Regions from separate parts of the Klebsiella sp. PK18 genome, predicted to be linked through region 1. Evidence: predicted binding sites of a transcription regulator. Region 1 holds the regulator's gene; each other region holds the start of a gene.

Evidence for each region. Region 1 encodes CRP, which controls carbon source genes, mostly activating them, when cyclic AMP is high. Its sites were predicted from a motif close to ATGTGANNNNNNTCACAT; they were not measured.
Region 2: the regulator CRP is predicted to act here: its motif matches at 4,097-4,114, upstream of AC3EMD_RS27040 (6-phosphofructokinase).
Region 3: the regulator CRP is predicted to act here: its motif matches at 2,565-2,582, upstream of rbsD (D-ribose pyranase).

The regions. Positions count from the first base shown of each region.
Region 1 covers NZ_CM173493.1:415,053-424,770, forward strand. The annotation lists gene ppiA (peptidylprolyl isomerase A) at 9-578, shown strand; gene AC3EMD_RS01915 (YhfG family protein) at 685-852, shown strand; gene AC3EMD_RS01920 (putative adenosine monophosphate-protein transferase Fic) at 842-1,444, shown strand; gene pabA (aminodeoxychorismate synthase component 2) at 1,477-2,040, shown strand; gene argD (bifunctional acetylornithine/succinyldiaminopimelate transaminase) at 2,131-3,351, shown strand; gene AC3EMD_RS01935 (YccS/YhfK family putative transporter) at 3,341-5,419, opposite strand; gene crp (cAMP-activated global transcriptional regulator CRP) at 5,471-6,103, opposite strand; gene AC3EMD_RS01945 (OsmC family protein) at 6,410-6,814, shown strand; gene AC3EMD_RS01950 (phosphoribulokinase) at 6,870-7,739, opposite strand; gene AC3EMD_RS01955 (YheU family protein) at 7,776-7,994, opposite strand; gene AC3EMD_RS01960 (hydrolase) at 7,991-8,989, opposite strand; gene AC3EMD_RS01965 (ABC transporter ATP-binding protein) at 9,215-9,718, opposite strand, start outside.
Region 2 covers NZ_CM173493.1:5,523,529-5,533,246, reverse strand. The annotation lists gene fdnG (formate dehydrogenase-N subunit alpha) at 1-2,517, opposite strand, end outside; gene fdhD (formate dehydrogenase accessory sulfurtransferase FdhD) at 2,674-3,510, shown strand; gene AC3EMD_RS27045 (YdgH/BhsA/McbA-like domain containing protein) at 3,639-3,851, shown strand; gene AC3EMD_RS27040 (6-phosphofructokinase) at 4,245-5,225, shown strand; gene AC3EMD_RS27035 (PTS sugar transporter subunit IIB) at 5,237-5,551, shown strand; gene AC3EMD_RS27030 (PTS sugar transporter subunit IIC) at 5,544-6,911, shown strand; gene AC3EMD_RS27025 (class II fructose-bisphosphate aldolase) at 6,898-7,740, shown strand; gene AC3EMD_RS27020 (hypothetical protein) at 7,799-8,068, shown strand; gene AC3EMD_RS27015 (PTS sugar transporter subunit IIA) at 8,078-8,515, shown strand; gene AC3EMD_RS27010 (P-loop nucleotide/nucleoside kinase family protein) at 8,512-9,105, shown strand; gene AC3EMD_RS27005 (AzlD domain-containing protein) at 9,102-9,425, opposite strand; gene AC3EMD_RS27000 (AzlC family ABC transporter permease) at 9,425-9,718, opposite strand, start outside.
Region 3 covers NZ_CM173493.1:5,569,825-5,579,542, forward strand. The annotation lists gene rbsC (ribose ABC transporter permease) at 1-537, opposite strand, end outside; gene rbsA (ribose ABC transporter ATP-binding protein RbsA) at 543-2,048, opposite strand; gene rbsD (D-ribose pyranase) at 2,059-2,478, opposite strand; gene kup (low affinity potassium transporter Kup) at 2,663-4,531, opposite strand; gene ravA (ATPase RavA) at 4,749-6,248, shown strand; gene viaA (ATPase RavA stimulator ViaA) at 6,245-7,693, shown strand; gene asnA (aspartate--ammonia ligase) at 7,698-8,690, opposite strand; gene asnC (transcriptional regulator AsnC) at 8,842-9,300, shown strand; gene mioC (FMN-binding protein MioC) at 9,399-9,718, shown strand, end outside.

The DNA.
Region 1 (9,718 bases):
GAATTTCCATGCTCAAATCAACACTGGCGGCGATGGCTGCCGTTTTCGCCATTTCAGCGTTCTCCCCGGCCATGGCGGCAAAGGGCGATCCGCATGTGCTGCTGACCACCTCGGCAGGGAACATTGAGCTTGAGTTAAACAGTCAGAAAGCCCCGATTTCCGTGGATAACTTCCTGAAGTACGTCAACAGCGGCTTCTACAACAACACCACCTTCCACCGCGTGATCCCGGGTTTCATGGTGCAGGGCGGCGGCTTTAACGAGCAGATGCAGCAGAAACAGCCTAACCCGCCGATTAAGAATGAAGCAGACAACGGCCTGCGCAACACCCGCGGTACCATCGCGATGGCGCGTACCGCCGACCAGGATAGCGCCACCAGCCAGTTCTTCATCAACGTGGCGGATAACGCCTTCCTTGACCATGGTCAGCGCGACTTTGGCTATGCGGTGTTTGGCAAGGTAGTGAAAGGTATGGACGTCGCGGATAAGATCTCCCAGGTCCAGACCCATAACGTCGGCCCATACCAGAATGTGCCGACCAAACCGGTTGTTATCCTCTCTGCGAAAGTGCTGCCCTAATCCTTCCACGGCGCGGTGTGCTATCGCCGCGCCCGGTTGCCTCCCGGCATAACCTGAAATTGCTGCTTATACTTGTGGCACACAGGGGACGATAAGGGGGGCGACGATGCGTCCACTCACCGAAAAGCAAAAATCCCGACTCTGGGAACAGACACGCAATACCAATTTTCAGGCCAGTCGTCGCCTTGAAGGCGTGACGGTGCCGCTGGTTACGTTGACTGCCGAAGAGGCGCTGGCGCGTCTGGCGACGCTGCGGAGGGAGTATGAGCGATAAATTCGGCGATGAACGCGATCCTTACCTCTACCCGGCGCTGAATGTCCTGCGCAACCGCCTCGGCATCCGGCAGGCTAAAAATCTGCAACAGGCCGCCTTTGAGATGACGGCGTTGCGGGCGGCAACCTTGCCGCTGGGGCCGCGGGTGCGCGGCTTACCCTATCTGTGCGCGATTCATCATCAGCTGTATCAGGATCTGTTTGACTGGGCCGGCCGGTTACGTGAAGTGAACCTCTACCTGGGCGATACGCCGTTCTGCCACTTTGCCCGGATCGAGGAGGAGGGGAACGCCCTGATGCAGGCCCTTGAGCAGGAGGATTATCTCAATGGCCTGCCGCGCGAGACCTTTATTGAACGCCTGAGCTGGTTCTATGGCGAAATTAATGTGCTGCACCCTTTTCGTCTTGGCAATGGCCTGACCCAGCGCATTTTCTTTGAACAGCTGGCGATACATGCCGGCTACCTGCTTGACTGGCGTGACGTCGACCCCGCCGGCTGGAGCGCGGCCTGCCAGCAGAGCGCGATGGGCGATCCGGCTCCGCTGGTGGCGATCTTTCGCAAAGTGGTAAGCGAAGCGCGGGAATCTGAGTAGAATAGCCCGGTTTTGATTGTTCCGGAGCCGCTATGATCCTGCTTATCGATAACTATGACTCTTTCACCTGGAATCTGTATCAGTACTTCTGCGAACTGGGTGCGGAAGTACTGGTCAGGCGCAATGATGCGTTGACGCTGGAGGAGATAGCGGCGCTGGCGCCGGAGAAAATCGTGATCTCGCCAGGCCCCTGCACGCCGAATGAGGCGGGGATTTCCCTCGCGGTTATCCGCCACTATGCGGGGAAAACGCCGCTACTGGGCGTCTGTCTCGGGCACCAGGCGATAGCCCAGGCGTTTGGCGCGACCATCGTACGGGCGGCACAGGTGATGCATGGTAAAACCTCGCTTATCGAGCATAACGGCGAAGGGGTGTTTCAGGGGCTGAATAATCCCCTGACGGTGACCCGTTATCACTCGCTGGTGATTGATCCGCCGACGCTCCCGCCCGAGTTTATCGTCACCGCCCGCAGCGCCAGCGCTGAGATTATGGGGATCCGCCACCGCGACTGGGATCTTGAGGGCGTGCAGTTTCATCCGGAAAGCATCCTCAGCGAGCAGGGCCATCAATTGCTGGAAAACTTTCTGAAGCGGTGATTTTCAGTTGCCATTGACTGATTTTTTATGCATATTTTGTGATTATATTTTCATGATTACATCTGCATAACGAAGAGGGATGGGCAAGACATGGCAACTGAACAACCGGCAATCACCCGCGCCACATTCGATGAAATTATTTTGCCGATTTATGCACCAGCAGAATTCATCCCGGTGAAAGGGAAAGGCAGCCGCGTCTGGGATCAGCAGGGCAAAGAGTATGTTGATTTTGCCGGCGGTATCGCGGTGACGGCGCTCGGCCATTGCCACCCGGCGCTGGTGGCGGCGCTCCACGAGCAGGGCGAAACGCTGTGGCACACCAGCAACGTCTTTACCAATGAGCCAGCGCTGCGTCTGGGACGTAAAGTTGTCGAGGCCACCTTCGCCGAGCGCGTGGTGTTTATGAACTCCGGTACGGAAGCCAATGAAACGGCCTTTAAGCTGGCGCGTCACTATGCGGTGACCCGCCATAGCCCGTATAAAACCAAAATCATTGCCTTCCATAATGCCTTCCATGGCCGCTCCCTGTTTACCGTTTCCGTCGGTGGGCAGCCGAAGTACTCCGATGGTTTCGGCCCGAAACCGGCGGATATTGTCCATGTTCCCTTCAACGACCTGCAGGCGGTAAAAGCGGTGATGGATGACCACACTTGCGCAGTGGTGGTGGAGCCGATTCAGGGCGAAGGCGGCGTGACGGCAGCGACGCCGGCCTTCCTGCAGGGGCTGCGTGAGCTGTGCGATCAGCACCAGGCGTTGTTAGTCTTTGATGAAGTGCAGTGCGGTATGGGACGTACCGGATCGCTGTTCGCCTATATGCATTACGGTGTGACGCCGGATATTCTGACCAGCGCCAAAGCGCTCGGCGGCGGCTTCCCGGTCAGCGCCATGCTGACCACCCATGAGATCGCCAGCGCCTTCCATGCGGGTTCCCATGGCTCAACCTACGGCGGCAACCCGCTGGCCTGCGCGGTCGCCAACGCCGCCTTCGATCTAATCAATACCCCGGCGGTGCTGGATGGCGTGAGCGCGAAGCGCGAACTGTTCGTCAAACACCTGCAGCAGCTGGATGCTGAATTTGATCTGTTCAGTGATATTCGCGGGATGGGCCTGCTGATTGGCGCCGAACTCAAGCCGCAGCACAAGGGCCGCGCGCGTGATTTCCTCTATGCCGCTGCGCAAGCCGGCGTCATGGTGCTCAACGCCGGGCCGGACGTGATGCGTTTTGTTCCCTCGCTGATCATCGACGAGCAGGATATTGCCGAGGGGATGGCGCGTTTTGCCCAGGCAGTGGCAAAGGTGATTAACGGCTGATCTTCCGCAGCCAGATGCCATGATGCGGCCGCTGACGCCATGCTACTGACGATATGGTATGCATGGTGTTCAGATGGCCCAGAATGCGTTGCAGGTGCTGCTCCAGGGTGCTTAACGGACCGTTCGGCACCTCTGTTTCCGGCGACTCCAGAATATTAGCATCCCCTGCGCTGCCGGGACCATCGCTGTCCAGCCGCTGCTGGCAGCGTTGCAAGGCAATCTCACAAGATTCGAGATAGCGCTGGGCAAGATCCGGGGTGAGCATCGTATGCTCCCGGGCCAGGGTGGTCATAGCGTTGATGTGTTCGACGATAAACTGACTGTGCGTCACCCACAGCTTCATATCTTCCAGGTAGTGGGTATTAAAACCGGGCTCCTGCATCGCCTGATTCAGGGAGTTGTAGAGCGCGTTATGCGCCTGGTTGACGCGCATGCGTTGATAGGCCAGCGCGGGGGCTTTTGGATCGGCGCTGAGGATCAGGCGAATCGCCTGCTGGTCGGCCTCCAGCGCATCGTGGGCGTTTTTTTTCAGCAGGCCGCTCTGCCACTGCGGCCACAGCCAGACCATCCCGCCGAAGGCGATCAGGCAGCCGATAAGCGTGTCGATAAGCCGGGCGACAATAAACTGTTCGCCGTTGAGCGTCAGCAGTTGCAGGGTATACACCGCCGTCACCGTAAAGCCTACCATCGCCCAGCCATAGTGTTTACGGATGATCAGATAGCTGAGCAGGGTAATCAGCAGCATCCCGCTCAGGGTATAGCTCTCCGGAACGTGAAAGTGCAAGGTTAGCCCGGCGATGACTAGGCCGGCGAGCGTTCCCGCCGCCCGGTGAACAATTCGCACCCGCGTGGCGCCATAGCCATTTTGCGTGACGAAGAGCACCGTCATCAGGATCCAGTAGGGCTTCGGCAAATGCAGGGCGTTGCCCATCAGGCTGGCGACGCTCAGCATCACGCTGATGCGCGCGGCATTGCGCAGTGCGGGTGATTTCAGCGACAGATAGTTCTTTAGCGCGGGAAACAGCGGTAAACGACGCTCTTTGTCGGCCATCAGATCCCGGGCATACAGGGGGCGCTGGGTATGCAGCACCCGGGCGATACGGCTAAAGTGCCAGGCGCAGAACTGACCGACCGGGTTGTCCGGATGCTGGCGGGCGATCTTTTCCAGAGCCTCAATCTGTTTATCCATCTGAAAGCGCTGCGGAAAGCGATGATAGAGAATATCATCCGCCAGTACGCGCAGGCGGGCAGCGACGGTTTGGGCATTCCAGCGGATCACCGCTTCGGCATGGCTGCGTTCCACCAGCTTTTGCACCTCTTCTGGCTGATGCAGGCTAACCGAAATATGTTCCTGTAGATCCAGCCCAACCTGGAACGCCCGCAGCAGACGCTTGTGATCGTTGCGTTGGTTGGCTGCCAGCATATGCATCTGCTGATAGCACTGGGTAATCAGGTCGACTACCTTCTGCTGGCGGGTGAGCAGCGGCGGCAGGGCGGTCGACGGATCGGTATGCTGGGTCAACAGACTGTATTTGGCTTCACAATAGTCAGCCAGTTCCCGGTAAAGCAGGCTGAGCGACTCCCGCAGCGGCTGTTCGCGCCACAGCCAGAACCAGAGCCAGTTAAACACGCCGTACCACAGCGTACCGAAAGCGTAGATCAGCAGTGGATCCCAGATGGGCATATTGCCCGCCAGGCTCAGGGTAAAGATAGCGGCGATCAGCGACGCGGGCAGCAGGCGAGCGTGCAGCGAACTGATCTCCGCGGTGACGCCGAGCAATAGCGCCAGACCGCTGAGAATAAGCGGCAAAGGAATGGCCTGGGCGAGCAGCAACTGCACCACCAGACTGCATCCGGCAAACAGACAGCCGCCGATAATCAGGCGTTTGAAAAAGCGCTTATGCGGGGTATCAAGACCGGCAATGTTGCAGCAGGCGGGCACTAAGGAAAACAACAGCCCCTGCTGGAGATGGCCGAGCAGAAGACCGATGGCCACAGGCAGACACAGCACCAGCGTTTGCCGCAGTGCATAGTTGACTTCCGGGTGGTAAATCAGCCTGCGCCACATGAGGGAAAAACAAAAACGGCGTACTGCAGGAGCAATACGCCGCTTAGCAACTTAACGGGTGCCGTAGACGACGATAGTTTTACCGTGTGCGGAAATCAGGTTCTGATCTTCCAGCATTTTCAAAATACGGCCAACTGTTTCACGAGAGCAGCCGACGATCTGACCAATTTCCTGACGGGTAATTTTAATTTGCATACCGTCCGGGTGGGTCATGGCATCAGGTTGCTTCGCCAGGTTCAGCAGCGTCTGGGCGATACGGCCCGTCACGTCGAGGAAGGCGAGGTTGCCCACTTTCTCAGACGTGACCTGCAGACGGCGAGCCATTTGCGAAGAGAGACGCATAAGAATGTCCGGGTTAACCTGGATCAGCTGACGGAATTTCTTATAAGAGATTTCGGCCACTTCACATGCGGTTTTCGCCCGTACCCAGGCGCTACGCTCCTGACCCTCTTCAAACAGGCCTAATTCACCGATGAAATCGCCCTGGTTGAGGTAGGAGAGGATCATCTCTTTACCTTCTTCATCCTTGATGAGTACAGCCACGGAGCCTTTAACGATGTAGTACAGCGTTTCTGCTTTTTCACCCTGGTGGATCAGCGTGCTCTTTGATGGGTACTTATGAATGTGGCAATGAGACAAGAACCATTCAAGGGTAGGGTCTGTTTGCGGTTTGCCAAGCACCATGCGCGGTTATCCTCTGTTATAAGCTATCTCCGGGCGCCGACACTACACGGCGTCCGGGCATGCAATCGTATTGTTTCCCTATACCTGGGAAGCTGGCTGATGATTTTTCGACAGCCCGTAATGTGAACTCCTCTGCATACATGCAGTACATCAATGTAATACTGTAGCATCCAGACTGTTTTAGCATAGCTTTCGCCGCATGTCTCCTGGTGTCTCGCTTCAGCATGACGCAGGTCGCCTTCCGTTGCGAGAATTGTTATGTGCGCGTAATCTGACAGGAAAATTGCGATACTGGAGTTAAATTTTATGCAAGCGCGTGTGAAATGGGTTGAAGGGTTAACCTTTATCGGGGAGTCCGCGTCAGGACACCAGATTCTGATGGATGGCAACTCCGGGGATAAGGCACCCAGCCCGATGGAGATGGTGCTGATGGCGGCGGGCGGTTGCAGTGCGATCGATGTGGTTTCTATTCTGCAAAAAGGTCGCCATGAGGTGACCAACTGCGAAGTGAAGCTGACGTCGGAGCGCCGCGAAGAGGCGCCGCGTCTGTTTACGCATATTAATCTGCACTTTATCGTCACCGGTAAGGCGCTGAAAAATGCCGCGGTCTCCCGGGCGGTGGATCTGTCGGCAGAGAAATACTGCTCGGTGGCGCTGATGCTGGAAAAAGCGGTGAAGATCACCCACTCCTATGAAGTGATCGAGGCGTAGTCTTCGCCTGCCGTTGTGAAGCATCTCAACCCCGGCCTGGCCGGGGTTTTTTCTGTTAGCCGATCTTGCGGCCTTCCATCAGGCGCTCGACCAGCGGCGTCATGATAAGCTCCATCGCCAGCCCCATTTTACCGCCCGGCACCACCAGCGTGTTCATGTGCGAGATAAACGACCCCTGCAGCATCGCCAGCAGCCAGGGGAAGTCGATATTCTGCAGGTTACGGAAATGGATCACCACAAAGCTCTCGTCCAGCGAGGGAATAGTTTTCGCGGCAAACGGGTTGGAAGTGTCTACCGTCGGCACGCGCTGAAAGTTGATATGGGTGCGGGAAAATTGCGGGGTAATGAAGTTGATGTAGTCTTCCATCGAGCGGACGACTGAGTCCATCACCGCCTCCCGGGAGTGGCCGCGCTCGCTGGTGTCGCGAATAAGCTTTTGGATCCACTCGAGGTTAACGATAGGCACTACGCCGACCAGCAGGTCGACATGGCTGGCGACATCATGATGCGGCGTGACAACCCCGCCGTGCAGCCCCTCATAGAACAGTACGTCTGTCGGCTCCGGCAGCGGCTGCCAGGGGGTGAAAGTCCCTGGCACCTGATTCCACGGTACGGCTTCGTCATAGGTGTGCAGGTATTTCCGCGACTGGCCTTTTCCGTGGCGGCCATAGTCGACAAAGGTCTGCTCCAGCAGGCCAAAGTCGTTCGCCTCCGGGCCAAAGTAGCTGATATGTTTGCCCTGATCCCGCGCCTTGCGGATCGCCATGTCCATTTCCGGGCGGGTGTAGCGATGAAAGCTATCGCCTTCCACCTCCGCGGCGTGCAGGTTTAGCTGCGCGAAGATTTTGCGAAAGGCAAGGCTGGTGGTGGTAGTGCCCGCGCCGCTGGAGCCCGTGACGGCGATCACCGGATGTTTGGCAGACATAACAACTCCCTGGTTAAACGATGTAGTGGCGTCGCCTTAGCCGTTAAACAGCGCGCGCGGCATAATATTGACCGTCTCATGCAGTTCCGACCACACAAGAACCGCCTCTCCGCGTTTCAACTGCTGTTTTACATCGGCGACTTTATCGGCAAGTGAACGTTCATGTTCACCATAATCGGTGCCTTCACGTAACACAAAGCTTTCAATCAGGTTATCCAGCGTTTCGGGATCCAGATCCTGCCAGGGAATAATCATACGGGGACCTCCAGCCAACGGTTTAACCAGTCCGGGATGCGTCTTTCCAGCCACATCTCCGGCTTACGCAGGGTGCCGCCGACGAAACCAACGTGGCCGCCTTGCTCAGTTAATTGATACTCAACGTTCGCCGGCAGTTGCTCCTGCGGTGGTATGGAGTGGTGATCCATAAATGGATCGTCTTTCGCGTGAATGATGAGCGTTGGCTTAGTGATATCGCTGAGCCGCGGCATGGCGCTGCATTGCCGGTAATAATCCAGCGCATCGGCGAAACCATGGATTTTGGCGGTGATCATATCGTCAAATTCCCGGATGCGGCGCATCCCTTTAAGCTGGCGTAAATCGACAGGCAGTGAGCCAGGATACGCTTTCAGCTTGCGTGAGGCATTGGCTTTTAACAGATTGAGCAGATAGCGCTGATAAACCCGCGAGAAGCCCTTATCCATATGATAGCTGCAGGCTTCCAGCATAAAAGGCGCGGAGACGATCACCGCCGCATCCAGCGGGCAGCGGTCGCCTTCTTCTGCCAGCAGGCAGCCCAGCATATTGCCGCCCAGTGAATAGCCGACGGCCGCAGTCGGCGCGGGACCAAACTCGCGCTGTAGCCAGTGCAGAAACCAGGTGCCATCTTCTGTTTCGCCGGAGTGATAGATGCGGTTATTGCGGTTAGGTTCGCCGCTGCAGCCGCGGAAATGCATAACCACGCCCAGCCAGCCGCGCTGCATCGCCGCATGGATCAGACCATGGGCGTACGGGCTGTGCAGGCTTCCTTCGAGACCATGAAAGACGACGAGGCGCGGCTTATGGCGCGCCTGATGCGGGTCTTCGCTCCAGGCCAGATCGACAAAATCGCCGTCCGGCAGCTCAAGGCGCTGCCAGTGCGGGGTAAAGCGCAATTTACGGCGGATCAGCCGCGGCAGCATGGTTTGCAGATGACGATTGCCCACGCCGCGCATCGGATGGAACTCACGCGAATCGTTTTCGGGGGGCGTCATGTCTGTGGGGATGATTTCAACCATAGCACCAGAACAATTAATAAACGTGATGATGACTATACCGCGCAGGGCGCACAGGGGTTAGCCAATATGTGGTCTTGTGGCCAGCGACGCCAGGTTACAGCAAAAACAAATCATTGATGTCACTGATGGCAGGCCATGGAGAGGGCAGAAACCCACCCTGCCAGCGGCATCGTACGCGCAGGCAGGATGAGGAAGTCAATATTAGCCTTCCTGAAGCATCAGCTCCAGCTGCTCCTGGGCCTCCAGCCAGGCCATTTCACACTCCTCCAGCCCGGACTTCGCGCTGGCCTGCTGCTGCAGGCATTCGGTTAGTTCGGCTTTACGTGAGGCGTCATAAAGCTCACTGTCGCCAAGTTTTTCTTCCGCACTGGCCAACTGCGCGTTGAGCTTGTCCATCTCTTTTTCCAGACGGGCGATCTCTTTGCGCAGCGGTTGGGTCTGGCTGCGCAGTTCCGCTTCCCGACGCTTCTGGTCCTTGCGCGCCTGCGCGCTGTTGCCGCTCTCTTTTGGCGCGTCGCTGCTCTGTGATTCCTGTTTTTGCGAGTCGCTGAGCCACTGCTGATAATCTTCCAGATCGCCGTCGAACGGCTCGACTTTACCGTCATGGACGAGGTACAGATCGTCGGTGGTGGAGCGGATCAGGTGACGATCGTGCGACACGACAACCAGCGCCCCTTCAAAGTCGATCAGCGCTTCGGTTAAGGC
Region 2 (9,718 bases), 510 kb from region 1:
GATAGCGAACAGACGGCCCATCCCTTCCGGCTGCATGATAAACGGACCGACGTCGCTGCCAGGCGCGGCGGCGCTGTAGTCCGGAATATCCACGCCGCCCCATTTCGCGCCATCCCATTTCAGCAACTGACGTTTAGGATCCCACGGTTTGCCCTGCGGGTCCGCGGAGGCGCGGTTATACAGGATGCGGCGGTTGAGCGGCCAGGCCCAGGCCCAACCCAGCGTGTTGCCGAGGCCTGACGGATCGGCGTTATCGCGGCGCGCCATCTGGTTACCTTCCGGCGTCCAGCTCCCGGCGAAGATCCAGCAGCCGCTGGAGGTGGTGCCATCATCTCGCAGCTGGGCAAAGGAGCTTAGCTGTTGGCCTTTCTTGACGATCACCGCGCCGGTTGCCGGGTCGGTGATATCCGCCAGCGCTTTACCGTTGCTTTCCATCGCCACTTCTTCCGATGCCGGCTCGTGTGGCGTGGAGTAGTTCCACGTCATGTTGAGCACCGGCTCCGGCGCCGGGCCACCCTCTTCGGCATACATCTTACGCAGGCGAGTGAAGATACCGGCGAGAATTTCACCATCGGTGACGGCGATCCCCGGGGCGTCCGCGCCTTTCCAGTGCCACTGCAGCCAGCGGCCGGAGTTGACGATAGACCCATTCTCTTCGGCGAAGCAGGTGGAGGGCAGACGGAACACTTCGGTCTGGATTTTCGCCGGATCGACATCGTTCGACTCACCATGGTTTTGCCAGAAGGTGGACGTTTCGGTATTGAGCGGGTCGATGGTCACAAGGAATTTCAGCTTCGACAGGGAAGCCACCACCTTGTTTTTGTTCGGGAACGAGGCGACCGGGTTAAAGCCCTGGCAAATATAGCCATTCACTTTGCCCTGATTCATCATCTCGAAATACTGCAGAACGTCGTAGCTCTTATCCCACTTCGGCAGCCAGTCAAAGCCCCAGCTGTTTTCTGCCGTAGCTTTGTCGCCGAAGAAGGCTTTCATCATGGAGACGAAGAACTTCGGATAGTTGCCCCAGTAGTTGACCTGGTCTTTCAGCAGCGGCTTCGGCGTGTTAGCCGTCAGGTAGGTCTGCAGGTCGGCCTGTTTTTCATTCGGCAGCGACATGTAGCCCGGCAGGCTGGTGGAGAGCAGGCCGAGGTCGGTCAGACCCTGGATATTGGAGTGACCGCGCAGGGCGTTGACACCGCCGCCGGCCATCCCCATGTTGCCGAGCAGCAGCTGGATCATCGCCATGGTGCGGATGTTCTGCGCGCCGATGGAGTGCTGGGTCCAGCCGAGAGCATACAGGAACGACGCGGTCTTATCCGGCGCGCTGGTTTCGGCAATGTATTCGCAAACTTTAAGGAAGTCGGTCTTCGGCGTACCACAGATGTTTTCGACTACATCCGGGGTATAACGAGAAACGTGCTGCTTCAGCAGGTTCCAGACGCAGCGCGGATGTTGCAGCGTGGTATCGCGTTTGGCGAAGCCGTTCTCATCCAGCTCATAGTTCCAGCTGGTTTTGTCGTACTGGCGTTTTTCTGCGTTATAGCCGCTGAACAGCCCGTCGTCGAAGCTGTAGTCCTCACGCACGATCAGGCTGGCGTTGGTATAGGCTTCGGTGTATTCACGGTTGAATTTTTCGTTATTCAGCAGGTACAGGATCACGCCCGACAGGAAGGTAATGTCGGTACCGGAACGAATCGGGGTATAGAAATCTGCCACCGATGCCGTACGCGTAAAGCGCGGATCGATAACGATGAGCTTGGCGCCATTATGAATTTTGGCTTCCATCGCCCAGCGGAACCCCACCGGATGCGCTTCTGCGGCGTTACCGCCCATCACCACGATCAGGTTGGCGTTCTTAATATCCACCCAGTGGTTGGTCATCGCACCGCGACCAAATGTTGGAGCAAGACTTGCTACCGTTGGTCCGTGTCAGACACGCGCCTGGTTATCCACCGCCAGCATCCCGAGGGCGCGGGTGAATTTTTGCGTTAAATAGCCGGTTTCGTTACTGGAGGCGGAGGCGCACAGCATCCCGGTGGTCAACCAGCGGTTGACGGTGGTGCCGGCGTCGTTTTGCGCGATAAAGTTGGCGTCGCGGTCCTCTTTCATCAGCTTGGCGATGCGATCAAACGCTTCGTCCCAGCTGATTTGCTGCCATTTATCGGAACCTGGCGCGCGATATTCCGGGAATTTCAGGCGGCTTTCAGAATGGATAAAGTCCACCAGACCGGCCCCTTTCGGGCAGAGCGCACCACGGTTAACCGGATGATCCGGATCGCCTTCGATATGGAAAATGGATGCTTTGGCGTTTTTTGCGCCGTCGCCGAGGCTATACATCAACAGCCCACAGCCGACAGAACAGTATGTACAGGTGTTACGGGTTTCGCGCGTGCGCAGCAATTTGTACTGCCGTGTCTCCGCGAGCGCAGTTGCCGGGACAAAGCCCAGCGCTGCTGCCGTGGTTCCCGCCATACCGCCAGCGCAGATCTTAAAGAACTGCCTTCTGCTGACCTGCATGGTTCGCTCCTTGTTTCGACATTGTCACATGTAGTTATTTGCTTTGCGGTGAAGGCCGCAAAGGTTCAGAATTAGGGCTAATTTCCCTCATTCCTGAAGGGATAAAAACAGAATACCACATTGTGTGTATGCCTGTTCCAATACGGTTAAAGCAAAGTGAACAAGAAGCCTCTCGAACAAATCAAAAATGTGACGAATGTCACAGGATATCGCCAGGTCTCCCTCTGGAAACGCGAGGATCTGCAACACCCTCAGCCAGACGAGTTAGCCGAAGAAATTCCCGTCGCTCTGGTCTACAACGGTATCTCCCATGTGGTGATGATGGCCACGCCGAAAGACCTGGAGCAATTCGCCGTCGGCTTTTCCTTATCCGAAGGGATTATCGAGCATCGGCGGGAGATTTTCGGCATGGACGTGGTGTCGGTGTGCAATGGCCTTGAGGTACAGATTGAGCTCTCCAGCCGACGTTTTATGGGGCTCAAAGCCCGGCGTCGCGCGCTGGCCGGGCGCACCGGCTGCGGGGTATGCGGCGTCGAGCAGCTCAATGATATTGGTAAGCCAGTTCAGCCGCTACCGTTCACTCAGACGTTCGATCTAGCCAACCTCGACCACGCCCTGGCGCATCTTAACGACTTTCAACCGGTCGGCCGGCTCACCGGCTGTACCCATGCGGCTGCCTGGGTCAGGACGACTGGCGAGCTGGCGGGCGGTTTTGAAGACGTTGGCCGGCATGTCGCCCTGGATAAACTGCTGGGCCAGCGCGCGGAAATTGGCGAGGACTGGCAGCATGGCGCCGCGCTGGTCTCCAGCCGCGCCAGCTATGAAATGGTGCAGAAGGCCGCGATGTGCGGCGTCGAGATCCTGTTCGCGGTCTCGGCGGCCACCACCTTAGCGGTGGAAGTGGCCGAGCGCTGCAATCTGACGCTGGTGGGCTTTTGCAAGCCGGGCAGGGCGACAGTTTACACCCATCCGCAGCGTTTAATTGCGGGTTAAATATCGATCAATAAATTTGAACAATGACAGCAAATCCTTCCGCTTTTTGTTTAGCGATGTGCGGGCTACTATTTAACACATCAAGGCACGGCGCCTTATCTAAACAACTAAATGAAAGGGTTTATATCATGAAAAGCATCAAAACTTTTGTCGCAGTAATCGCACTGGCCGCTTCTTTTGGTTCATTCGCTGCTGAAACCGTGACTGCAACCGCTGCCACGATGGATGGTGCGGAAGCGAAAATCGCTGCTCAGGCGCAGGCTGCTGGCGCTTCGTCTTACAAAATTACCGAAGCCTTTACCGGCAACCGCGTGCATATGACTGCGGAACTGAACAAATAAGCATAAAGTTACTGTCGAAAGAGCGCCTTAGGGCGCTTTTTTTGTTTCGCTTCCCGCATCGGCGAAATTACCCGATATTCCCCTCTGCTACGAAAAAATGTGGCAGTAATCACGTTTCCGCTCTTTTCTTAAATCCCCATATTAACGGCAAAGGAAAGGTCTGCACGCCTGAATATCTCGATATTTTAACGCTATGAAATATAAAGATATTAAAAACAGAAAGCGATGGCGATCACCCTCTTTAAATGAGATGTTTATCACAGAAATAAGCATGTCACTGCTACTGTCAACCATTCACTGACGTAATTTAATACGCATTATGTGATCTTTATTGCAAATAGAAGGCTTGTACTCAGGGAAAAATGTTGTCAGGCAAATGAGCGAGGAAGCGTCATGAAAATTGGCATCGTTATTAGCGGCGGGGATGTTTCGGGAATGAATAATTTTATATTCCAGATAGCCAGGCAGGCTAATGCCGATATCACGCTGTTTAATGGCGGTATTCCAGGGCTACTGGAGAAAAGTCATCAGGATATGGCGTGGCGCGATCTGGTTGATTTCTCCATTACCGCGGTGCCGATCATTACCTCGGGGCGAACCAGTCGCAAACTGCAGCGCAGTGAATATGAAAGCATTGCTAAAAAACTTAAATCTCTGCGTATTGATGTGCTCATTATGGCCGGGGGGGATGGCAGCCTGCAGTTTCTGAATACCCTTAGTGAATTTGAGATTAATTGCTTTGGTGTTGGGATGACTATCGATAATGATGTGTATGGCAGTGATTATACGATTGGTTTTTCCACGGCCTGTGAGCAAATTATTAAAGAAGTCTCCCGTTTAAGAAATACCGGAAGAGCGCTGCCGGGTCGGGTTTTTATGGTTGAGATATTAGGAGGCTATTGTGGAGAACTAACGTTACAGTCCGCCATTAAATGTAATGCTGATATTGCCCTGATCCCGGAGGCACAGATGCCGCTGACCATGCTTGCGGAACGGATTACCCGTAAGCTGAGCACGCAAAATAGCGTCGTGATCCTCTGCTCAGAAGGCTATACCAAAGAGTACTCTCCCGGCTTTCAGGGGGCGATTGATACCATGATTAAACAGCTGGAACCACAAATAGGTGTCCGTATCCGTAAAACGATCGTCGGCTATGGTTTACGCAGCGGTGATCCAACCTGTGAAGAGATTTATCAGGGTACCATTATGGCCAGTGAAGTGGTTCGCTGTATTCAGTCAGGTATGAAAAATAAAGCCATAATAATTAATTCCAGTAACAAACCTATTCCGATTGATTTAGTCAGTATGAAAAAACGTCTGGTCGATACTGAAGGACATCATTATAAACTTGCCAAGCAACTCAATATTATTTGAGGAGACCCTCCATGCTGAAAATTTTATGCGTATGTGGCTGCGGCCTCGGTTCAAGCTTTGCCATTGAAATGACGGCGAAGGCAGTTTTAAAGAAGCTGGAAATTCCCGCTCATATTGAACACACCACCGTTTCCGAAGCTGGGGCCTTTAAATCGGATATGATTCTGACGCAAAAAACCTTTGCCGACATCTTAACCGCCGATGCCAGTGAAGAAGAAATTAAACGTGTCGTGGTATTGAATAAACTTACTGATAAAGAGGAGATTGAAACCAAGATCGTCGCATTCTTAAAAGAACGTCATCTGAAGGTGGCTGATTATGAATAGCTTCGTTGTGTTTATCGTTAAGGATTTACTCGGCCAGGCATCCATCCTTATTGCTTTTATTGCCATGCTTGGCCTGATCCTGCAAAAGAAATCGCCAGGCAAAACCGCGGAAGGGACATTTAAAACGCTGCTCGGTTTCTTAATTATGATGGCCGGGATAAACATCATTGTCGCCACCCTGACCTTCCTGAATGATATCTTCACCCAGGGGTTTGGCATGAAAGGCTACATTACCGATGTGGCCGCCATCGCCGGGTTAGCGAATCGGGAATTAGGTTCGGAAGTGGCGCTGACGCTGCTGGTGATCTTTGCCGTCAATATTATTATCGCCCGTCTGACGCCGCTGAAATATATTTTCCTGACCGGCCAGGCGCTACTGTGGATGGCGACAATTGGGGCTGTGATTGGCTATAAGTCCGGGCTCACTGGCGTACCGCTGATTTTAACCGGGGGTATCTTCGGCGGTGTGATGGCGGTCTTAATGCCGGCCCTGGCGCAGCCGGTGGTCAGGCGCATTACCGGGTCTGACGATGTGGCCCTGGGGCACTTCTGTACCATCGGCTATCTGGTGCAGGCTGCGGTCGCTAAAGTTGTCGGAAAAGGCTCTCGCTCCACGGAAGATCTCGAACTGCCTGATAACTTTAAGTTTCTGCAGGATACCTATCTGGCCATGGCGGTGGTGATGGTGCCGATGTATCTCATCCCGGCTATTGCGGCGGGGCCGCAGTACATCGCGCAATTCTCCGGCGGCATTAATTACCTGATGTATGCCTTCATGCAGTCCATTCAGTTTGTCGCCGGGGTCTTTGTCCTCTATAGCGGTGTGCGTTTATTACTCAATGAGCTGGTGCCGGCTTTTCGCGGTATCGCGATGCGTATTGTCCCGGATGCAAAGCCTGCTCTCGATTGCCCGGTGCTGTTTCCCTATGCGCCAAATGCGGTGATTGTCGGATTTCTGGCGACGACTGTCGGCTCGATTATCGGCATGCTGGTTTTCCCGATGTTCGGTCTGGCGATGATCCTCCCCGGGCTGTTAACCAACTTTTTCGCCGGCGGTACGGCAGGGGTATTTGGTAATGCGCTGGGCGGACGTCGCGGGGCGATGATCGGCGGGGTTATCCACGGTCTGTTTATCACTTTTCTGCCGGCTATTCTGGTGCCCATGCTGGAGAGCTACGGCTTTACGGGCGTCACCTTCAGCGATTCTGACGTCATCAGCTCCGGTCTGGTATTAGGCCACGCCTTCCAGAATAACTGGCTCTTTGTCGCCTTGTTTATTGTGTTTGTCGCCGCACTGGCATGGTTTGTAAACGGTAAATCCGCTAAGCCGAAAGGGGAAAATGTTCATGAGTCTGTATAATTTTAATGAGATTTTAAACATCGCTCAGGAAAGAAATTTTAAAGCGATTGGCTCGTTTAACTTGCACTGTATTGAGATGTTACCGGCTTTTTTCAAAGCCGCGCAAAACAGCCACAGCCCATTAATGATCCAAATATCAACCGGTACCGCAGAGTATCTGGGGTATCGGTTACTGGTCGATGTCGTGCGTTCATTAGCAGACAGTGAAAATATCCCGACCTGCCTGCACCTCGATCACTGCTCCGATATTAAAGCCATCGAGACGGCAATGAATGCGGGCTTTTCTTCGGTGATGTACGACGGGTCTCACTTAAGCCTCGAGGAAAATATCGGTAACACGCGGATTGTGGTGGAAATGGCCCGGCCGCGGAATATTACGGTAGAAGGTGAGCTGGGGGCGATCGGCGGGTCAGAGGATGGAAAAGCGGTGGCTGCCGAAGATATCTGTTTTACTACCGTCGACGACGCGAAACGTTTTGTGGAGGAGACGCAGGTCGATATGCTGGCCGTCTCGGTGGGCACTGTGCATGGCCTGTACACCGGTAAAGCGCAGATACAGCATGCGCGGCTGAAGGCGATAAGCGAAGCGACTGGCGTGCCGCTGGTGCTGCATGGCGGCACAGGCGTTAGTGACGACGATATGCGGCTGGCCGTCACTGAAGGGATTAATAAAGTGAACGTCGGAACGGAAATGAACGTGCAGTGGGTCGACCGCTGTAAATCAACGTTCGAGAAAGGAAAAGTAAATGACAGCGTACGGAAATTTTTAATTCCCGCCAACCAGGCAGTGACTGCCGTATTAATGGAAAAAATGGCGCTATTTAAATAGCGTTTTTACCGACACATATCTTTTGTTGCCCTGTCTTCCGCCAGGGAGGGAGCTTGCTATGTTTGAATCATTGAAAACGCTGTGGAAAAAAGAGCAAAACCCGCTGCAGGATTATGATCAACAGTCCCGTCAGCTGGCGGAAGAGATCGCCAGACTGGAAGGCGAATTACAGCGCCAGCCCGATAATAGCGACGTGCAAAAAACATTGATGTTGACTTACAACCGGGCATTATCGGTATATGCCAAGAGTAAGAGCCACCGGCAGGATATCGATGCGCTGTTTCTGCAGATTGATAATTTACGCAATATTATTCGTCGCAATATCTAGGAACAGAGAATGACCATAAAAGAACTGCTTATTGAGGCCGATGCCATTCAGGTTGGCGTTGTGGAATCCGACTGGCAGCGGGTAATAAAGTTGGCTGCCCGCCCGCTGGAGGCGAAAGGCTTTATTTCGGCGGAATATAGCCAGGCGGTGATCGATAATACCTTGAATCATGGCGCTTATTACGTTTTTGATGAAGGGATTGCCATCCCCCATGCCCGCCCCGAGTGCGGCGTCAGACGCAACTGCTTTAGCCTGGTGGTGCTGAAAAAGCCCATCCCGTTTGCGGACAGTGAAAAGGCGGACATTGTTATTATGTTTGGTGCCCGGGACAGCAATGCGCATATCGAGGAGGGCATCCGTTCCATCGTCGCGCTGCTGGATAACAATGACACCATGGCCAAACTGCGGACGGCCCGCAGCCGGGAGGAGGTCGTCGCATTACTATGAACAGACATCTGACCCCAGGCTGCAAAACGGCCATATTAATCAACGGCATTCCGGCGTCGGGGAAGAGCACCATCACCCGTTTGCTGGCGGAGACCTTTAGCCTGCCAGTGTTGACGATCGACGGCATCAAAGAGCCGTTTATGGCGCGCCTGGCCCCTGTCGACCGGCCGATGAATCGCCAGCTGGGCTGTGCGGCGTATGAGGTGATTTGGTCGATTGTCGGCGCGTCGCCTGCCAGCATGGTTTGGTTGATCGACGCCTGGTTCGGTTTTCAGCCGCGGGAGACCTTGCAGCGACTGCTACAGCAGGCGGGCGTGGAGCAGGTAATTGAGATCTGGAACCATATCACCCCGGAGCTGGCCGTCGCACGCTATGCCTCGCGGCTGGCGACGCGGCCGCCGGGCCACCCCGGCGAGGAGTATCTGCCGGAGCTGGCCCAGCTGGCCGGGCGGGCGCAGCCCATGTCTTTAGGGCCCGTATTGACGATAGACCAGCGGTATCCGCTGGAGATAAAACCGATTATTCACTGGCTTGAAGGCACGATCGCTGGAAAGCACGCCGGTTTGGCGGATTACGCTTACCCGCCCTAAGGCATACCCGCCAGGCGCAGCAGCGCGGTCACCACGGCGGCGGCGATAATCACGCCGATCAGCGGGACCTTGCGCCAGGCGAGGAACACGGCGACAGCCACACCCAGAACGCGCGCCATGCCGGCGAAATGCGCCCCTTCATAGAAGGTGGTGGCCAGGGCGACGGAAAAAAGCAGCACCGTCGCCGCATCGGAAAGCAGCGCCTGCGAGCGCTCGGAAAATGCCAGCCGATTGCCGAGCTTCGCGCCGCCGAGGCGCATCAGATAGGTTCCCAGCGACAGGATGGCGATACCGGCGATAAACAGCGTCATATTGCCCATTATTTTTTCCTCGACAGTAAACCAAACAGCGAAAGCAGCACCGGCAGCCCGGTGGGCACAAACGGTACGGCGGCAAGCGCCAGTGCGGCGCCGCTGGCGGCGCGGATCAGCGTAGTGCGGTTTTTAAAGGCCGGGATCACCAGCGCCAGCAGGATCGCCGGGAAGACCGCATCAAGCCCGATGGTTTCCGGCGCTGGCAGCAGTTTGCCGACGGCCGCGCCGGTTAGCGTGCCGAGGGGCCAGATCAGCGCGACGCCGGCGCCGCACAGCCAGTAGGCCGCTTTGCGCTGCGC
Region 3 (9,718 bases), 460 kb from region 1:
CATAATCCATACCGGCGTCGGGATCCCCAGCGGACGCCCGATGCCAAACCAGCCGAACAGATCGGCGTTATCGCTAAAGCCGGTATTGATCGGGCTGCCGTTGGTGTACACCATGGTCACACCGCGCAGCAGCAGCATCATCACCAGGGTGGCGATGAAGGCCTGCACGCGGCCTTTCGCCACAATCACCCCGGTGACTGCGCCGATCGCGGCACCTAATGCGAGGGCGGCAGCGACCGCCACCAGCGCATTAACCTCAATGCCGACAATCGACGCCGCCACCGCACCGGTGAGCGCCAACAGGGAGCCGACGGACAGGTCGATCCCCGAGGTCAGTATGACCAGCGTCATCCCTACCGCCATGATGGCGTTAACGGAGGTCTGTTGCAGGATATTGAACAGGTTATTGACGGTAAAAAAGTTGGGGCTCATGGTCGATACCACCGCGATCAGCACCAGCAGGGCAATCAGCGATTTTTGCTCCATCAGCCACGCTTTCGTGAAATAACGGCGACCAGTAACAGCCTGGGTTGTCATCTTTCTTACTCCTGATTCACACGGTTAAGCTTGCCCACAGCGGCAGCCATCAATACTTCCTGGGTGGCCTGCTCGCGTGTGAATTCACCGCCGAGATGCCCTTCATGCATCACAATGATGCGATCGCTCATGCCCAACACCTCCGGCATCTCAGAGGAGACCAGAATGATGCTCAGGCCATCGGCTTTGAACTGATTGATGAGCTGGTAGATCTCTTTCTTCGCCCCGACGTCGACGCCGCGGGTCGGTTCATCAAGGATCAGCACCTTTGGCCGGGTCATCAGCCCGCGGGCAATGGCGACCTTTTGCTGGTTGCCGCCGGAAAGCAGGCCGATCGCCTGCTCCATGGACGGCGTTTTGACGTTAAACAGCCGAATGAAATCACTGACCGCCTGCTGTTCATCTTTATGCTTAAGGCTGCCGCCCGCCCGGCTGAAGTAGCGTAGCGCCGTCAGGGACATATTTTCTTTTACCGACATCCCGAGAACCAGGCCATCGCGCTTACGATCTTCGGAGATATAGACAATGCCGTTCGCCAGACCGTCCTGCGGCGAGCGGGTCACCACTTCATGGCCATCCAGCGTCACGGAGCCGCTGCTGCGCGGCAGCGCGCCGTACAGCACTTTCATCAGTTCGGTCCGTCCGGCGCCCATCAGCCCGGCGACACCCAGGATTTCCCCCTGGCGCAAGGTAAAGGTCACGTTTTCCACGCCCGGGCCGCAGAGATTATCGACCTTCAGGCGCACCGCGCCCGGCGCCTTATCGAGATGTGGATATTGATCTTCCAGCTTACGGCCGACCATCATCTCGATCAGTCGGTCCTCATCCAGCGAAGCCACTTCGCGCTCGGCGATAAACTGCCCGTCACGAAAGACTGTCACGTCGTCGCAAATCTCGAAGATCTCTTTCATACGGTGGGAGATATAGACGATGCCGCGCCCCTGCGACTTCAGTTCGCGGATGACGCGGAACAGCGATTCGGTTTCGGTATCGGTCAGCGCATCGGTCGGTTCATCCATAATGATGACTTTCGATTCAAAGCTCAGCACTTTGGCGATCTCCACCATTTGCTGATCGCCAATCGACAGATCGCCCACCAGCTTCTGGCTGTTAAAGCGGAGATTCAGCTTTGCCAGCAGCTTGTCGGCTTCGGCATACATCTGCTTCCAGTCGATTTTGCCAAAACGGTTAACAAATTCGCGACCAAGGAAGATGTTCTCGGCAATCGTCAATTGCGGGATCAGGTTCAGTTCCTGGTGGATGATACCGATCCCGGCTTCCTGGGAGGATTTGGGGCCGTTAAAGGTCGTCTCTTTGCCTAACCACAGCAAAGAGCCGGCATCACGGGTGTAGATCCCGGTCAGCACCTTCATCATGGTGGACTTGCCGGCGCCATTTTCTCCTACCAGCGCCATTACCCGACCGGCATAGACATTCAGCGCCGCGCCGGAGAGCGCCTTGACGCCAGGGAACGCTTTATCGATCCCTTTCAGTTGCAATAAGGCTTCCATGACGGCGACCTCAGAACGTGACGCCGGCACAGAGAATGATATTCGCAAACGGGGAACACTCCCCGCTGCGAATTACCGCCTGACTGTCTGCGGTTTGTTTTTTGAACTGCTCATGACTGGTGTAACGAATTTCAATGGTATTTCCCTGGTGCTGCTGCAGCTGCTCAAGGTGAGTGAGCAACGTCGCGTGGAGCTGCGGATTATGGGTTTTAATCTCTTCCGCGATAACAGCCGCTTCAACCTGCATTTCCGTCGTCACCACTTCCAGCACCTGCATAAAGGAAGGTACGCCCTGAGTCAGCGCCATATCAATGCGCGTGCTGCTGCGGGGAACCGGTAATCCGGCATCGCAGACCACCAGCGTATCGGTGTGGCCCAGGCGGGAAATGACCGCGGAAATATCAGCGTTAAGTACGGTGCCTTTTTTCATTTTTCTCTTTTGCTCCACTAGCGAAACGTTTCGCTAAAATAATTATTATCAATGTGTGAGCAGAAAACCATCACCAGAAGAGAGAAATGTGATCGCCATCGAAACGTTTCGCAAGACAGCGACAGGAGATGACAGCCGGAGTGAGAAACAAAAAGCCCTTCGCAATGGAAGGGCTTTTTTGACATCAGATTTCGACCTGGGTACCGAGCTCGATAACCCGGTTTGGCGGGATTTCAAACTGATCCGGCGCCCGCAGGGCGTTACGCTGCAGCAGCAGATAAAGCTTGCCGCGCAGGCGCAGATACCACGGTCGTTTGCCGATAATCAGCGACTCATGCGACATGAAGAACGAGGTCTCCATCATTCGGCAACTGAGTCCTTCCAGGCCACAGCGATGGAACACCTCTTCAACGTTCGGCGTTTCCCGCCAACCGTAGCTGGCCACCACCCGCCAGAACGACGGCGACAGCTGCTCAATCTGCACCCGGCGAACGTTATGCACGTAAGGCGCGTCTTCGGTGCGCAGAGTCAGAAGGATTACTCGCTCATGCAGCACCTTGTTGTGCTTCAGGTTATGCAGCAGGGCAAACGGGATCACGTTCAGGGCGCGGGACATATACACCGCGGTACCCGGCACACGCACCGGCGGTGACTTCTCCAGCGAAGAGATCATCGCTTCCAGCGAATTGCCATGCTCGTGCATTCGGCGCAGCAGGCGGAAACGTTCGCTCTTCCAGGTGGTCATCACCGTGAACATCACCAGCCCCAGGGACAACGGCAGCCAACCGCCGGAGACAATCTTATCGAGGTTCGCCGAAAACAGCGGAATATCGATACACAGGAAGGCCACCAGCATCAGGCCGACAAACAGCTTATTCCAGTGCCAGTTTTTGCGCGCCACCGTTGCCGACAGAATGGAGGTCAGCACCATGGTGCCCGTGACCGCGATACCATACGCCGCCGCCAGATTAGACGAATGCTCAAAGCTGACAATAACGATGACCACAGAAACGTACAGCAGCCAGTTAATGAACGGGATGTAAATCTGTCCGGACTCCATTTCCGAGGTGTGGATAATGCGCATCGGCGACAGATAGCCCAGACGCACTGCCTGACGGGTCAGGGAGAAGACCCCGGAGATCACCGCCTGCGAGGCGATAACCGTCGCCAGCGTGGCGATAATCAGCATCGGGATCAGCGCCCACTCCGGCGCCAGCAGGAAGAACGGGTTTTTAATCGCTTCCGGGTGCTTCAGCAGTAGCGCGCCCTGGCCAAAATAGTTCAGCACCAGCGAGGGCAGCACGACGGAGAACCAGGCCACGCGGATCGGCAGTTTGCCGAAGTGACCCATATCGGCGTACAGCGCTTCCACCCCGGTAATCGACAGCACCACCGCGCCGAGCGCAATAAAGGAAACCGTTTTGTACTGCAGGAAGAAATGCACCGCCCAGTAGGGGTTTAGCGCCTGAAGAACTTCCGGGTTAGCGTAAATGCTTCGCGCGCCGAGCACCGCCAGCAACAGGAACCAGATCAGCATAATCGGCGCAAACAGCTTACCGACCATGCCGGTCCCATGCTTCTGGATCACAAACAACAGGGTCAGCACGATAATGGAGATAGGGACAATCCAGGTATCAAGCTGCGGGGCGATAATTTCTAACCCCTCTATCGCCGACATAACGGAAATCGCCGGCGTAATCACCACTTCGCCATAGAAGAAGCTACCGCCGATCAGGCCGAGGATCACCAGTACGGAGGTCATTCGGGCCGAGGTATTACGTCCGGCCAGCGACATCAGCGTTAAGATCCCGCCTTCCCCGGCGTTATCCGCCCGCATCACGAACGTGATGTATTTAATCGATACGGTAAAGATCAACAGCCAGAAAATCAGCGACAAAAAGCCAAACACGGCGTCGCGCTCAACGCCAAAGCCAAACTGACCTGACAGGCATTCGCGCAAGGTATACAGTGGACTGGTACCGATATCGCCGTACACCACGCCGATGGCCGCCAACGTTAATGCCGGCAACGATTGTTTATTATCAGTGCTCATAGACTAGTCTTTTCGTTTATAAAACAAATGTGTGCCTAGTCCCTTGGCCCACAAAAAGCGCACAGTATGCACGATTATTTGCGAAATCGTACCCCTAACAGACACCATATTAACCTGGCTCAAAAAAAATAAATCGATTCTTCAGGCTATTACCGCCCCTGCTCTAACATCTATACTCGACCCAATAACGATACATGACAAAGCACGCAACTCAATTATGGCTCAAACACATTTACTGCCTGAAAGAATTTCCCGGCTCAGCGCGGCACTCGAAAAAGGACTCTTTGAACGCAGCCACGCGATACGCCTCTGCCTGCTGGCGGCGCTCAGCGGCGAGAGCGTTTTTTTGCTCGGCCCACCGGGGATCGCCAAAAGCCTGATTGCCCGCCGCCTCAAATTCGCCTTCCAGCAGGCGCGCGCTTTTGAATACCTGATGACCCGCTTCTCCACCCCGGAAGAAGTTTTTGGGCCACTGTCCATTCAGGCGCTGAAGGATGAAGGCCGTTACGAACGTTTAACCGCCGGCTACCTGCCGGAAGCCGAAATCGTCTTTCTCGATGAAATATGGAAAGCGGGTCCGGCGATCCTCAACACCCTGCTGACGGCGATTAACGAACGTCACTTCCGCAATGGGGCGCACGAAGAGAAAATCCCGATGCGCCTGCTGGTGGCCGCGTCGAACGAACTCCCCGAAGCCGACAGCAGTCTGGAAGCGCTGTATGACCGAATGCTGATCCGTCTGTGGCTTGATAAAGTGCAGGATAAAGGTAATTTCCGTTCAATGCTGGTCAGCCAGCAGGATGAAAACATCAATCCAGTGCCCAGCGCGCTGCAGGTTAGCGACGAAGAGTTTACCCAATGGCAGCAGCAGATCGGCAATATCAAACTGCCAGACGCGGTGTTTGAGCTGATATTCCAGCTCCGCCAGCAGCTGGATGCCCTGCCAAATGCGCCGTACGTCTCGGATCGCCGCTGGAAAAAGGCCATTCGCCTGCTGCAGGCCAGCGCCTTCTTCAGCGGGCGCGACAGCATCGCGCCGATAGATCTGATCCTGCTGAAAGATTGTCTGTGGCACAACGTCGAGAGCATGAACCTGATGTCGCAGCAGCTGGAAACGCTCATGACCTGTCACGCCTGGCAACAGCAGGCGATGCTGACGCGGCTGGGGGCCATTGTCCAGAGACGCATTCAGATCCAACAGCAGCAAAGCGACAAAACGGCGTTGAAGGTCACCCGCCTTGGCGGGATGTTTAGCCGCAAACCGCATTATGAATTGCCGGCGGAGATCCAGGGGACCACCCTGACGCTGCTGCTGCAGCAGCCGCTCAAACTTCACGATATGGAAGTGATCCACATTACTTTTGAACGCGAGGCGTTAGCCAACTGGCTGGAAAAGGGCGGTGAGATCCGCGGTAAGCTCAACGGGATCGGCTTTGCCCAACTGCTCAATATGGATGTCGACACCAGCCAGCACCTGGTCGTCCGCGACGTCAGCCTGCAGGGCTCACGCCTCGCGCTGCCCGGTAGCGCATCGCAGGAGAACATGCCGGCAGAAATTCGCCAACAGCTGGAGGCGCTCGATGATGAGTGGCACCAGCAACACAACCGCTTCAGCGAGCAGCAAAAGTGTCTGTTTATCCCGGTCGAGTGGCTGGGAAGAATCGAAGCCAGCCTGCAGGACGTCGGCGCGCAGATTAAACAGGCGAAGCAGCCATGACGCTCGATATGCTGAATGTCATGCTGGCAGTCAGCGAAGAGGGAATGATCGAGGAGATGCTGCTGGCGCTGCTGGCCTCTCCTCAGCTGGCGGTGTTCTTTGAGAAATTCCCCCGCCTGAAAAACATCATCGCGGCGGATATTCCACGCTGGCGTGAAGCCGTTCGCGCCCGTTTGAAAGAAGTTAACGTCCCGCCGGATCTGGACGCCGAAGTGCAAACCTATCAGCAGGCTCAGCTACTCTCTACCTCGCAGTTTATCGTCCAGCTCCCGCAGATCCTCGGCAAACTGCACCAGCTACAGTCTCCTTTTGCCGCTCAGGCGCAGAAGCTGGTGGATGACAATGCCACCTTTACCCCGGCGTTGCATACGCTGTTTTTACAGCGCTGGCGCCTGAGCCTGGTGGTGCAAGCCACCAGCCTTAACCAGCAGTTGCTGGATGAAGAACGCGATCAGTTACTCAGTGAGGTCCAGGAACGAATGACGCTCAGCGGTCAGCTCGATCCGGTACTGGCGGAAAATGACACTGCCGCCGGGCGTCTGTGGGATATGAGCGCTGGCGAACTCAAACGCGGCGACTATCAGCTGATCGTGCGCTATGGCGATTTTCTCAACCAGCAACCGGAGCTACTGCAGCTGGCGGAACAACTCGGACGTTCACGGGAAGCGAAATCGGTGCCGAAGAAAGACGCCCCGATGGAAACCTTTCGCAGCCTGGTGCGCGAGCCGGCGACAGTACCGGAGCAAGTCGACGGCCTCCAGCAGAGTGACGACATTCTGCGGCTGCTGCCGCCGGAGCTGGCGACGCTCGGCATCACGGAGCTGGAGTTTGAATTTTATCGCAAGCTGGTGGAGAAGCAGCTGCTCACCTACCGGCTGCATGGCGACGCCTGGCGTGAGAAAATCACCGAACGCCCGGTAACGCGGCAGGATTTTGATGAGCAACCGCGCGGGCCGTTCATTGTCTGCGTCGATACGTCAGGGTCGATGGGCGGTTTTAACGAGCAGTGCGCTAAGGCCTTTTGTCTGGCCCTCATGCGCGTCGCGCTGGCTGATAACCGTCGCTGCTTTATTATGCTGTTCTCCAGCGAAGTGGTGCATTACGAACTGACCAGCGAGCGCGGGCTGGAGCAGGCGATCCGCTTTTTAAGCCAGCGCTTTCGCGGCGGTACCGATCTGGCCAGCTGTTTTCGCGCCATCATTGAACGTCTGCAAAACCCGCAGTGGGTGGATGCGGATGCCGTCGTGATCTCTGACTTTATCGCCCAGCGGTTGCCGGATGAGGTGATTGCTCAGGTGGGGGAGTTACAGCGTAAGCACCAGCACCGTTTTCACGCGGTGGCGATGTCGGTACACGGCAAACCCGGCATCATGCGCATCTTCGATCATATCTGGCGCTTTGATACCGGGCTGCGTAGCCGCCTGCTGCGACGCTGGCGGCGCTAATTCATTACAGCAGCGCGGAAACGCTTTCGCGAACCTGCGCCGGCCATACGCCGCACTGCACCTGGCCGATATGGTCAAGCTGCAGCAGCAGCATCGTCAGACGAGACTGGCCAATGCCGCCGCCGATAGTCTGCGGCATCTCGCCGCGCAGCAGCGCCTGGTGCCATTCAAGCTGTAGGCGATCTTCATCGCCAGTCACGGCCAGCTGGCGCTTCAGCGCTTCGGCGTCAACGCGGATCCCCATTGAGGAGATCTCGAAAGCATCTTCCAGCACCGGGTTCCAAACCAGGATATCGCCGTTCAGACCGGCAAAGCCTTCAGAAATCTCTGTGCTCCAGTCATCATAATCCGGCGCACGCACGTCGTGGCGCTTACCGTCAGACAGTTTGCCGCCGATACCAATTAAGAAGACGGCCCCCAACTCTTTGGCAATGGCTCGCTCACGGCCTTTGGCATCGAGATCGGGATAGCGGCTCAGCAGCTCCTGGCTGTGAACAAAATGGATCTGTTCCGGCAGAAAAGGCTTCAGGCCAAATTCCTGGCTGACCGCCAGCTCAGTAGCTTTGATCCCGGCGTAGATCGCCTCGACGGTTGCCTTCAAAGTGCCGACGTGACGCTCTTCATCGCCCATCACTCGCTCCCAGTCCCACTGGTCAACATAAACGGAATGGATAGGCGTCAGACGGTCTTCATCGGGGCGAAGGGCCTTCATGTGCGTGTACAGCCCTTCGCCCGCGCTGAAGTCGTGTTGTCCCAGGGTTTGACGCTTCCACTTCGCCAGCGAATGAACCACTTCGAACTGGGCGTCGGGCAGTGTTTTCACTTTTACCTGAACCGCTTTCTCGCAGCCGGACAAGTTATCCTGCGTCCCATCGCCCACGCGGCTTAAGATTGGCGCCTGGACTTCAATCAGGCCAAGCTTCTCTTCCAGCTGACGGGAAAAGTGGGATTTAACGAAACTGATCTGGCGTTGTTTTGCGATATATGCGGTTTTCATTTTTATAACTCCTGCGTCCTGTTGCCATTGATTAAGCAACAAAACAGGGCCGCAATACAATAATCAATCAATAAAAAGCCGCATCGACTTTTAATTCATCAAAATATGACGCTAAAATAGCAAGAACCCTCAAACTTCATAAGAAAAAGATATGGAAAATTATCAGATCGACAATCTGGACCGCGGCATTCTCGATGCGCTGATGGCCAACGCCCGTACCGCCTATGCCGAACTGGCTAAACAGTTCAGCGTCAGCCCGGGCACCATTCATGTGCGCGTCGAAAAGATGAAACAGGCGGGTATCATTACCGGTGCGCGCATTGACGTCAGCCCCAAGCAGCTGGGCTATGATGTCGGCTGCTTTATCGGCATTATTCTCAAGAGCGCCAAGGACTACCCTTCCGCCCTTGCTCGCCTGGAAAGCCTGGAGGAGGTCACCGAGGCTTATTACACCACCGGCCACTACAGCATCTTTATTAAGGTGATGTGTAAATCCATCGATGCCCTGCAGCAGGTACTTATCAACAAGATCCAAACAATTGATGAAATTCAGTCCACCGAGACGCTGATCGTGCTGCAGAACCCGATCATGCGTACCATCAAGCCCTGATCGCTTTTTTTAATCCCACATTTTTCCACAGGTAGATCCCAGCTCGCTCACAGCGTACAATACGCCACTCTGAACAGTTGAGCGGGCGATCGGCGATCATGGCAGACATTACACTTATCAGCGGCAGTACCCTGGGCAGTGCGGAATATGTAGCAGAGCATCTGGCGGAAAAGCTGGAAGAAGCCGGCTACAGCACTGAAATCCAGCACGGTCCGCTGGTGGACGATCTGCAGGCAGAAGGGATCTGGTTAGTTATCTCTTCAACGCATGGCGCCGGCGACATTCCCGACAACCTGGTTCCCTTCTATGACGCATTGCTGGAGCAGAAGGCCGATCTTTCCGCCGTGCGCTTTGGCGCCATCGGGATCGGCAGCCGCGAATACGACACCTTCTGTGGGGCGATCGATAAATTAGAAGC